3 regions of the Staphylococcus lugdunensis genome follow, and region 1 is predicted to be linked to each of the others. Evidence: predicted binding sites of a transcription regulator. Region 1 holds the regulator's gene; each other region holds the start of a gene.

Region 1 (3,299 bases):
TTTTATCTGTTTGCTGTATTTGTTTCATTGGTCTTATAAAAATAAAATAGCTTGTAAACCACACGCCTAAAATCATTGCAAAAAGTGCAATCCAACCTTTCCACGACATTATAGCTGTTTCTACTAAACCATTTCCTATTGAACAACCACCTGCAACAGAAGCACCGAAGCCCATGCATATACCTCCTACTGCACTATTTCGAATCGTACGTATATCTGGTAAGCGCCATTTAAATTCATGTGCACCTCTAGCTGCGATGTATGATCCTATAAAAATACCAAGAACCAGTAGTACGCCCCAGTCAATAAGTTTTGAATCACCAGTAATGAGATAAGTTACAAGATTTGCAGACGGCGTAGTTATCCCTAAGCCATAATCTCGTCCAGTTGAAATACTCATTGGCCACGCTAATAAAGCAATTAAACCAACAACAATACCAGCTACAAACGGATGATAGCGTTTTTCAAACAAATAATGTCTAATACCGTGATATTTTTGTTTTAATTTTGGAACTGCTACCTTAGGTTTGGGTTTACGCAATGTTTTAATAACAACATAAAGTGTGATAATAGTAAGTACAATGACAAATATCCACATTGGAATACCGGTTGTTTGTGCCATACTTGCATTTACATTTGTAGGTTGATTTACCCAAGTCATCACAGGTAATAAAATGCCCGTTTTTGTTGCTGCAGCTGTTAAAGCGTACATGATCAATGCGATCCAACTGCCAATCAATCCCTCGCCTGCTCTATACCAAGTCCCTGTTGCACAGCCACCAGCTAATACTATACCGATACCAAATATAAATGAACCGATAATAGTTCCTACTATTGGGAATGTACTATCTGGTATAGCAAACAATCCTAAACTTGTTAAGATAACTAGACCGACACTCTGTACGGTTATTGCTACAAGTAGCGCATAAAACATCTTATTATTTTTTTGTACATACATATCTCTAAAGCCACCAGCAAGACAAAATCTTGTCCGTTGCATTACAAAACCTAATAATACTCCTACAATAAGACCACTAATAATCATCCAAATCATTCAATCCCTCTTTTCCGATAATAATAATAAGATATTATACATTACTGTGTTAGTAACTGTAAATATTGAAAATGAGAAATTCAGATAATTAAATTCATTGTTAAACGTATTAAAGATCATGGATAACTATTGAAAATTGTATGATTAAAACTAAGACCACTTCTAATAATATTTTTTCTGTACATAACCCCCTCAGAAAACCTACTGCCGACACAGTATTAAAGCATTTGAGTGACCAAAAATTAGATAAATGATTGCTAAATATAATGCTACAATTAAAGCTAGAAATATCATAACTATCTTTTAGCGATTCTAATTTGAAAGCATAAAAAACAGTAATAATATTTTCTTTAAATTTAAAAAGCGTAACAAAAGTCTTTTGGACTTTCATTACACTTCCAATATATATTCTCTATAATTATGAATAGTTTTTCATAAAGAAAAGTAACGACTGTAACTCAATTCCGAAATCAATATGTTGTACCTGAACCGTTGATGGTGCTTTAACGCGACGTGGAGTGAAATTTAAAATGCCTTTAATATTCGCATCAACTAATTGATTGACAACATCTTGTGCCGCTTTTTCTGGCGTTGTCAAAATTGCAACATCGATATCTTTTTTAGCTAATATTTCTTTTAAGCGGTCAATATGTTTTATAGTTACTTGGCCGATTTGTTGACCAATCATCGTTTCATCAATATCAAATGCTTCAGTAATGGTCATTTCACTATGAATCGAAAAATTATAATTAAGTAGTGCTTTACCTAAATTACCTACACCTACAAGTGCTATTTCTATGGTATCACTATCACTTAATTCAGATTTAAAAAATTCTAACAAGCCATCAATATTATAGCCATATCCTTTTTTACCTAGCTCACCAAAATAAGAAAAATCGCGTCTAATCGTAGCTGAGTCAATATTCAATGCCTCACTGATTGTCTTCGAATTTACGCGGTCATATCCTTTTGATTTAACCCTTTGAGCAAATCTATAATATAGCGGTAAGCGTTTTAAGGTTGCTCTTGGTATTTTGACACCGTCTTTAGCCATCTTTTTGTCCCCCTCTTGTTTGAATGGTTTATAGTATTTTTATTCAAACTAATTAGAGCAAAATTAGTTACGTATAAAATGTATTTCATCTAATAAAGAACATACTGGCTCATTATACCGTAACTTAATAAAAAAAACATGTCCTATTTCCAAGTTTAAATGTAATACTGTAAAATAAATAGTAACGTTATGCAATAGATTATGAAAACCATTTATATACTATTATTTTATATTTTATTTTCTTAATTAGAAAGGTGAAGGCTGAATGATACTTTTACAACTTAATGACATTTCAAAATCATTCGATGGTGAAGATATATTTACAAATGTCGATTTTGAAATTAAAACTGGAGAACGTATCGGCATTGTCGGTCGTAACGGCGCTGGAAAATCCACTTTGATGAAACTCATTGCTGGCGTTGAAGACTACGATCATGGCCATATCTCTAAAATTAAAAATTTAACAATAGGTTATCTCACTCAACAGATGACTTTAAATTCTGAAGCCACAGTTTTTGAAGAAATGGCTAAACCCTTTACCCATCTTAAAAATATGGAACAGTTAATTAAACAAGAAACCGATTGGTTAGCACAACATGGAAATGATTATGAATCACTAGATTATCAACAGCACATGGAGCGATACGAATCTTTGAGTTCACAATTTGAACATCAAGATGGTTATCAATATGAAAGTAAAATAAAAACGATACTCCACGGTCTAAATTTTACTGAGGCAGATTTCAATCGACCAATAAATGATTTTAGTGGTGGTCAGAAAACACGTTTGTCATTAGCTCAAATGTTATTAAATAATCCCGATTTATTATTACTAGATGAACCGACTAACCACTTAGATATGGAAACAACACAGTGGCTAGAAGATTATTTAAAATATTTTCAAGGCGCTATTGTCATTATTAGTCATGACCGTTATTTTTTAGATAAAATAGTCACACAAGTGTATGATGTAGCTCTTGGTGAAGTAAAGCATTATGTCGGCAATTATGAACGCTTTATTGAACAACGCGATCAATATTATCAAAAACGTATGCAAGAATATCAAAAGCAACAAGATGAAATAAAACGTCTCGAAACATTTGTCGATAAGAATATTACCCGGGCGTCTACTAGTGGCATGGCTAAAAGTAGACGCAAAATGTTAGAAAAAATGGAACGCATAGATAAACC
Region 2 (3,299 bases), 840 kb from region 1:
AATCTAAATTATTGGCTGAAAAAGCTGCATGGAATTATGTTGAAAATGCGACGCGTAAAATAGAATTTGCAACAATCAATCCAGTAGCAATGATGGGCCCATCTTTAGATGCACATATTTCTGGTAGTTTTGATTTAGTCAAAAATTTAGTTAATGGTTCAATGAAACGCATACCAAATATTGCATTAAATATTGTTGACGTGAGAGATGTCGCCGATTTGCATATTCGTGCAATGACGCATAATGAAGCAGACGGTAAACGCTTTATTGCCACTGCAGACGGTCAGATTACTATGCCGGAAATCGCAGCGCTTATTAAGAAAGAACGCCCAAATCTAGCACAGAAAGTATCAACAAAACGCGTGCCTAATTTTATATTATCGTTAGGTGCAAAAGTGAATAAGCAAGCGAAAGAGGGCAAATTATTACTTGATATTAATCGTAATGTTAGTAATGAACAAGCTAGGAAATATCTTGGCTGGACACCAATAGCGACACAAGAAGAAGCGATTTTAGCAGCACTTGACAGCATCGTACAATATGATTTGTTAAATAATTAATGATTCATACAACGCTGTAATATAAATTCAAAGATAATGGCACAAAGATGATTTGAAATTAAAGGCGTCTTTGTGCCTTTTTATATTTAATGATTTGTATTGTATAGTTTCACTTTCACAGTGTGCTGTCTCAGTCTAAACAAATATATTGGTAGTAGTTGTCTAGATTGAAAATACATTTATCCCTAGCTTTTTTCAATTCTAGTCAACCTTGCTGGAAGCGGGACTACGAATTCAAAATGAGTGCTATCACGCTCCCATTTGCTTCATATCTAATGTATAAAATTTCTTAAAATGTGTTTTGTTCGATGTTCAGCGGGAAACGTCTATTAACACATAAAAAGGAGTGCAACAACATGAAAAAAGAGAAAACAATCACATTGATTACAGCATCGGTACTATTTTTAGGTGCTTGTAGTCAATCAGATAACCATACCACGACATCGAACCATCAAAAAGATAGTCATCAGGGGACAATTGCATTAAAAGAAGTTAAAACGAAACCTGAAGACGCGATTAAAAAAGCTCAGAACAGTTATAAAAATCAGCAAGTGACCGAAATCTCTTTTGAAAAATCAAATGGAGAATGGGTTTACAAAGTCGAACAGCAAAACCCTCAGAACCATAATGAATCTGAGGTTATAGTTAACGATAAAAGCCAACGTGTCGAGCATAAAAAATCAGAAAAAGGTGATCAAGATCATTCAGATGACCAAGACACGTTTAAATATAGCGAAGTGAAAAGCTATAAATCAGCTATTAAAGCAGCACAACGAGCATTTGATGGTGAGATTAAAGAATGGTCACTCAGTAAAGATGATGGTAAGTTAGTCTATGATATCACGTTACAAAAAGATAAAGAACAACGTGATATCACAGTAGATGCGCAAACAGGTAAAGTAATAGACAATCAACAAGACGATTAAAAGTTGGCAATCAAAAATAGAAGTTAAAGCTGACATAAGAAACGCGGAGCAAAAGTCAAATTTGATAATTGCTTCGCGTTTCATGCTTGATTATATAAATGATTGATAGTTCAAAACTATAATTTATACATTACACAATACAACTGTTGCATAACACAACTAAATGAACATTAAACTGTTTTACAAACTAATACAGGTTTACGATTTAGACAAATATTTGATGAAAATTAGTCATAAATCATGTGAAAAAAATCACAATAACCATGCTACAATGCTCTTGAAAACACTTACAACAGAAATGGAGGGCAACTGTATGAAAGAAACATATAAACATACTGATGCTTGGCAAGGTTTTAAAAATGGTCGTTGGAACAAACATGTAGATGTAAGAGAATTTATCCAATTGAATTACAATTTATATGAAGGAGACGATGCGTTTCTAACAGGACCTACAGAAGCAACCCAAACATTATGGCAACAAGTGATGCAACTGTCTAAAGAAGAACGTGAACGTGGTGGCATGTGGGATATGGACACTAAAGTTGCTTCAACAATAACTTCTCATGATGCAGGCTATCTTGATAAAGATTTAGAAACTATAGTGGGTGTACAAACGGACAAACCGTTTAAACGCTCTATGCAACCATTTGGTGGTATTCGTATGGCTAAAGCAGCTTGTGAAGCTTATGGTTATGAATTAGATGCCGATACAGAAAAAATATTTACAGAATATCGTAAAACCCATAACCAAGGTGTTTTTGATGCGTATTCTAAAGAAATGCTTGCTTGTCGTAAAGCAGGTGTCATTACAGGATTACCAGACGCTTACGGACGTGGACGTATTATCGGTGACTACCGTCGTGTTGCACTCTACGGTGTAGACTTCTTGATGGAACAAAAACTACATGATTTCCATACGATGTCTACAGAAATGTCAGAAGATGTTATCCGCTTGCGCGAAGAATTATCAGAACAATATCGTGCATTAAAAGAGTTAAAAGAATTAGGTCAAACGTATGGCTTTGATTTAAGTCGTCCAGCTGAAAACTTTAAAGAAGCGGTGCAATGGTTATACCTTGCTTATCTTGCAGCAATTAAAGAACAAAATGGTGCAGCAATGAGTTTAGGTAGAACATCAACGTTCTTAGATATTTATGCTGAACGTGATTTAAATAATGGAACAATCACAGAAAGTGAAGTTCAAGAAATTATCGATCATTTCATCATGAAATTACGTATCGTAAAATTCGCACGTACACCAGATTACAATGAACTATTTTCAGGTGACCCAACTTGGGTAACTGAATCAATCGGTGGTGTAGGTATTGACGGACGTCCGCTCGTAACGAAAAACTCATTCCGTTTCTTACATTCATTAGATAACCTTGGACCAGCGCCAGAACCAAACTTAACTGTGCTATGGTCTGTACGCTTACCTGATAATTTCAAAACGTATTGTGCTAAAATGAGTATCAAAACAAGTTCAATTCAATATGAAAATGATGATTTAATGCGTGAAAGCTATGGCGATGATTACGGTATTGCATGTTGTGTATCTGCTATGAAGATTGGTAAACAAATGCAATTCTTCGGCGCGCGTGCTAACTTAGCAAAAACATTATTATATGCGATTAATGGTGGTAAAGATGAAAAATCTGGCAATCAAGTAGGACCGGAATATAAAGGTATTGATACAGAAATATTAGATTACGATGAAGTATATGATAAGTTTGATAAAATGATGGACTGGCTTGCAGGTGTCTATATTAATTCATTAAATATCATCCATTACATGCATGATAAGTACAGTTAT
Region 3 (3,299 bases), 370 kb from region 1:
TTGACGAGTAATTTTATGTACTTGACTGTGGGTTGGTATTATAAAGTGATTTCTATGTCTAAAATAATGAAAGTGGTTACTTTTTGTTTTATTGGTAATATTATTGGTGGGATTTTTTTATTTTTCTTGATGAAATTTGTGCATATTATGACACCTGAAATGATTCAAAGCTTAACGGCATTGGTACATAAGAAAACGATTGATTCGACATGGTACAATATTTTAGTTAAAGCTATTTTTTGTAACTTCTTTATCAATATTGGTATTTTTGTCTCTATGAAGTTTAAAGAAGGTTTAGCAAAAGCATTCTTCATTGCGTGTGGCGTGATTGTCTTTGTCTTTATGGGTTATGAACACGTTGTCTTTAATACAGGATTATATGCAGGTATGGCTTTCTTTAATTTGGATGCTTTGTCATGGTTAGGTGTATTGAAAAATGTTGTTTTTGCATTTATTGGTAACTATATAGGTGGCGGTATCTTTATTGGTTTCGTATATGCTTACCTGAATGGTACACGAGATAGTTTAGTTAAATAATTAAAATGATATAGATGCTATAATGAAATATATAGATTATATTTTAGAAATTCTAAATACAGCTTTGGAGTGTAACAGACTTTTATGTAGGACGTTACGCTCCTTTTTTAGAAAAATATTGACTTATGATACATTAAATCTTATTATTTTAATCAACATTATTAATCATGTATCGGGGGGATACGATGGTAGCGAATATTTTAGTCGCGCATGGCATGCGTCAAGGAGATCAAAATGAGGCATTAACAGGCTTTGTGGCTCAATTGTTAGAGCATGAAAGCTATCCATATGATTTGGCGTTTATTGAAAGTGAAGAAAAAAGTATTTCACGCATCATGACGCATTATTTGAATCAAGGAGAAACAGAATTTAAAATTGTGCCACTACTCATCTTTTCTGCCATGCATTATTTAGTGGATATTCCAGAAATATTAGCACAAATAAAGGAGCAACATCCAAATATTAACTATCGCTTAAGTCAGCCTTTAGGAACGCATGCATTAATGCAGGAAATTATTCAACAACGCATTGAACAAGTTCATATCGACAAAGATGACAAAGGTAAAGTAGCAGTTGTTTTAATCGCACATGGTAGTCGCTCTTATACACAAGCACATGATGAATTAGAAACCTTTAATCATCAGCTAGCTACAGATTATCCTGTATTCTCCAGAACATTGTATGGCGATATAAGCTTTAAAAATGATTTGGATAAGTTAGCTAAGCGCTTTTCCAAGTTAATTATCGTGCCAATGTTTTTATATGATGGACGCTTAGTGAATAAAGTAAAAAAACTAATCGCGCAAATGGACATACAATCAGAATTGCTTATTACACCATCTCTGAATTTCGATCCGCTTTTGAAAGATATTATTAGCGCACGTCTTGAGGAATTATCATTTTAAAGAAAATAATTAAAGATGATATCAGTAACAATCAGTAAAGTTTCGCACTTTATTGGTTGTTTTTTTATGTTAGGGAATTCCCTAATTTTGTGATTTTATTCACAAAAATTGCCTGTATTGGTCTACAATAAAATTGAAAAGTGATAGCTGGAATATTATTAATCAAGTTAATGAACCTTTAAGGGCATAGGTATTTCCAGCAATCTTTAAAAGATTAAAAGGGGCGACATTATGGCTAAGCAAAAATTAGTGTTGATAGGTAATGGTATGGCAGGTATACGCACGATAGAAGAAATGCTAGAGCGTTCCGATTCAACCTTTGACATTACAGTGATTGGTAAAGAACCTTATCCTAACTATAATCGCATCATGCTATCCAATATTTTACAAAATAAAATGACGATTGACGACACAATTATGAATCCATTTGATTGGTACAAAGCGCATGATATTAACTTAATTATCGATGACCCAGTTGAGCACGTTAATCGCGAAGGACAATATGTTGTAACATCAAAAGGGCTAACGGTTTCTTATGATATTTGTATCTTTGCCACAGGCTCATCAGCTTTTGTATTACCTATTCCAGGGGCTGATTTGCCAAGTGTAATCGGTTGGAGAACGATTAAAGATACTGAACAAATGATGACAATTGCACAAACGAAAAAACGTGCCGTCGTTATTGGAGGCGGTCTTCTTGGATTAGAATGTGCGCGTGGATTATTAGATCAAGGCATGGAAGTTACTGTCTTACATCTAGCAGATTGGTTGATGGAAATGCAATTAGATGCAAAGGCGGGCGCATTACTCAAAGCGGATTTGGAACAACAAGGTATGAAGATTGAGTTACAAGCGAACTCACAAGAAATTATTGGTCAAGATGATGTTGAAGCTATTAAATTAGCAGATGGTCGTGTGATAGAAACAGACCTTATTGTGATGGCAGTGGGTATCAGACCTTATGTGCAAGTTGCCCGTGATGCTGGACTAGAGGTCAACAGAGGTATTGTCGTTAATGATTATTTACAAACGAGTGATGCACATATTTATGCTGTTGGAGAGTGTGCTGAGCATCAAGGACACGTATATGGACTTGTTGCACCTTTATATGAACAAGGCAAAGTGTTAGCCGATTATTTAACTGGTAGAAAAACAGAGGGCTATCATGGCTCAACAACATTCACATCCTTAAAAGTATCTGGGTGCGATTTATACAGTGCTGGACAAATTGTTGAAGATGAAGACGTACACGGTATAGAAGCATTTAATAGCGTAGATAACGTTTATAAAAAAGTATTTTTAAAAGATCAAGCGGTTGTGGGAGCTGTACTATACGGTGATACGGACGATGGCTCTAGGTTTTATAGCATGATGAAAAAGCATGAATCACTTGAAGATTATACGTTAATGGCACTATTACAGAAAAAAGGTGCCGATGCTGGTTTATCAATTACTGATATGAGCGATGACGAAACGATATGTGGTTGTAATGGTGTAGATAAAGGCACCATTGTAAATGCAATTAAATCTAAAGGTTTAACGTCTGTGGCAGAAGTGACTAAAATGACTAAAGCGGGTAATTCATGCGGAAAATGCAAAGGGCAAATCAGCCAAATTCTAGAGTATACGCTTGGTGATGGCTTTTACACTGCTAAGCCAACAGGAATCTGTGCCTGTACAGAACTGACTAGAGATCAAATCGTCACACAAATTAGAGCTAAAGGCTTAAAGACATCTAAAGAAGTGAGACATGTCTTGAACTTTAAAGATAAAAATGGTTGTCCTAAATGTCGACCAGCTATTAATTACTATTTAAATATGGTCTATCCTCATGAACATGCAGATGAACGTGAGTCA

Evidence for each region. Region 1 encodes Rex, which represses fermentation and respiration genes when NADH is low (regulators of the CRP and FNR family bind a similar motif). Its sites were predicted from a motif close to TTGTGAAATATTTCACAA; they were not measured.
Region 2: a site for Rex is predicted at 1,727-1,744, ahead of pflB (formate C-acetyltransferase). Genes of this name have one in related genera too.
Region 3: a site for Rex is predicted at 1,530-1,547, ahead of nirB (nitrite reductase large subunit NirB). Genes of this name have one in related genera too.

Annotation. Positions count from the first base shown of each region.
Region 1 covers NZ_CP014022.1:2,430,177-2,433,475, reverse strand. Annotated here, with positions in the region: gene AL499_RS11385 (YeeE/YedE family protein) at 1-1,054, opposite strand, end outside; gene AL499_RS11375 (redox-sensing transcriptional repressor Rex) at 1,473-2,108, opposite strand; gene AL499_RS11370 (ABC-F family ATP-binding cassette domain-containing protein) at 2,374-3,299, shown strand, end outside.
Region 2 covers NZ_CP014022.1:1,593,943-1,597,241, forward strand. Annotated here, with positions in the region: gene AL499_RS07495 (SDR family oxidoreductase) at 1-560, shown strand, start outside; gene AL499_RS07500 (PepSY domain-containing protein) at 917-1,486, shown strand; gene pflB (formate C-acetyltransferase) at 1,800-3,299, shown strand, end outside.
Region 3 covers NZ_CP014022.1:2,055,643-2,058,941, forward strand. Annotated here, with positions in the region: gene AL499_RS09530 (formate/nitrite transporter family protein) at 1-537, shown strand, start outside; gene AL499_RS09535 (sirohydrochlorin chelatase) at 723-1,442, shown strand; gene nirB (nitrite reductase large subunit NirB) at 1,674-3,299, shown strand, end outside.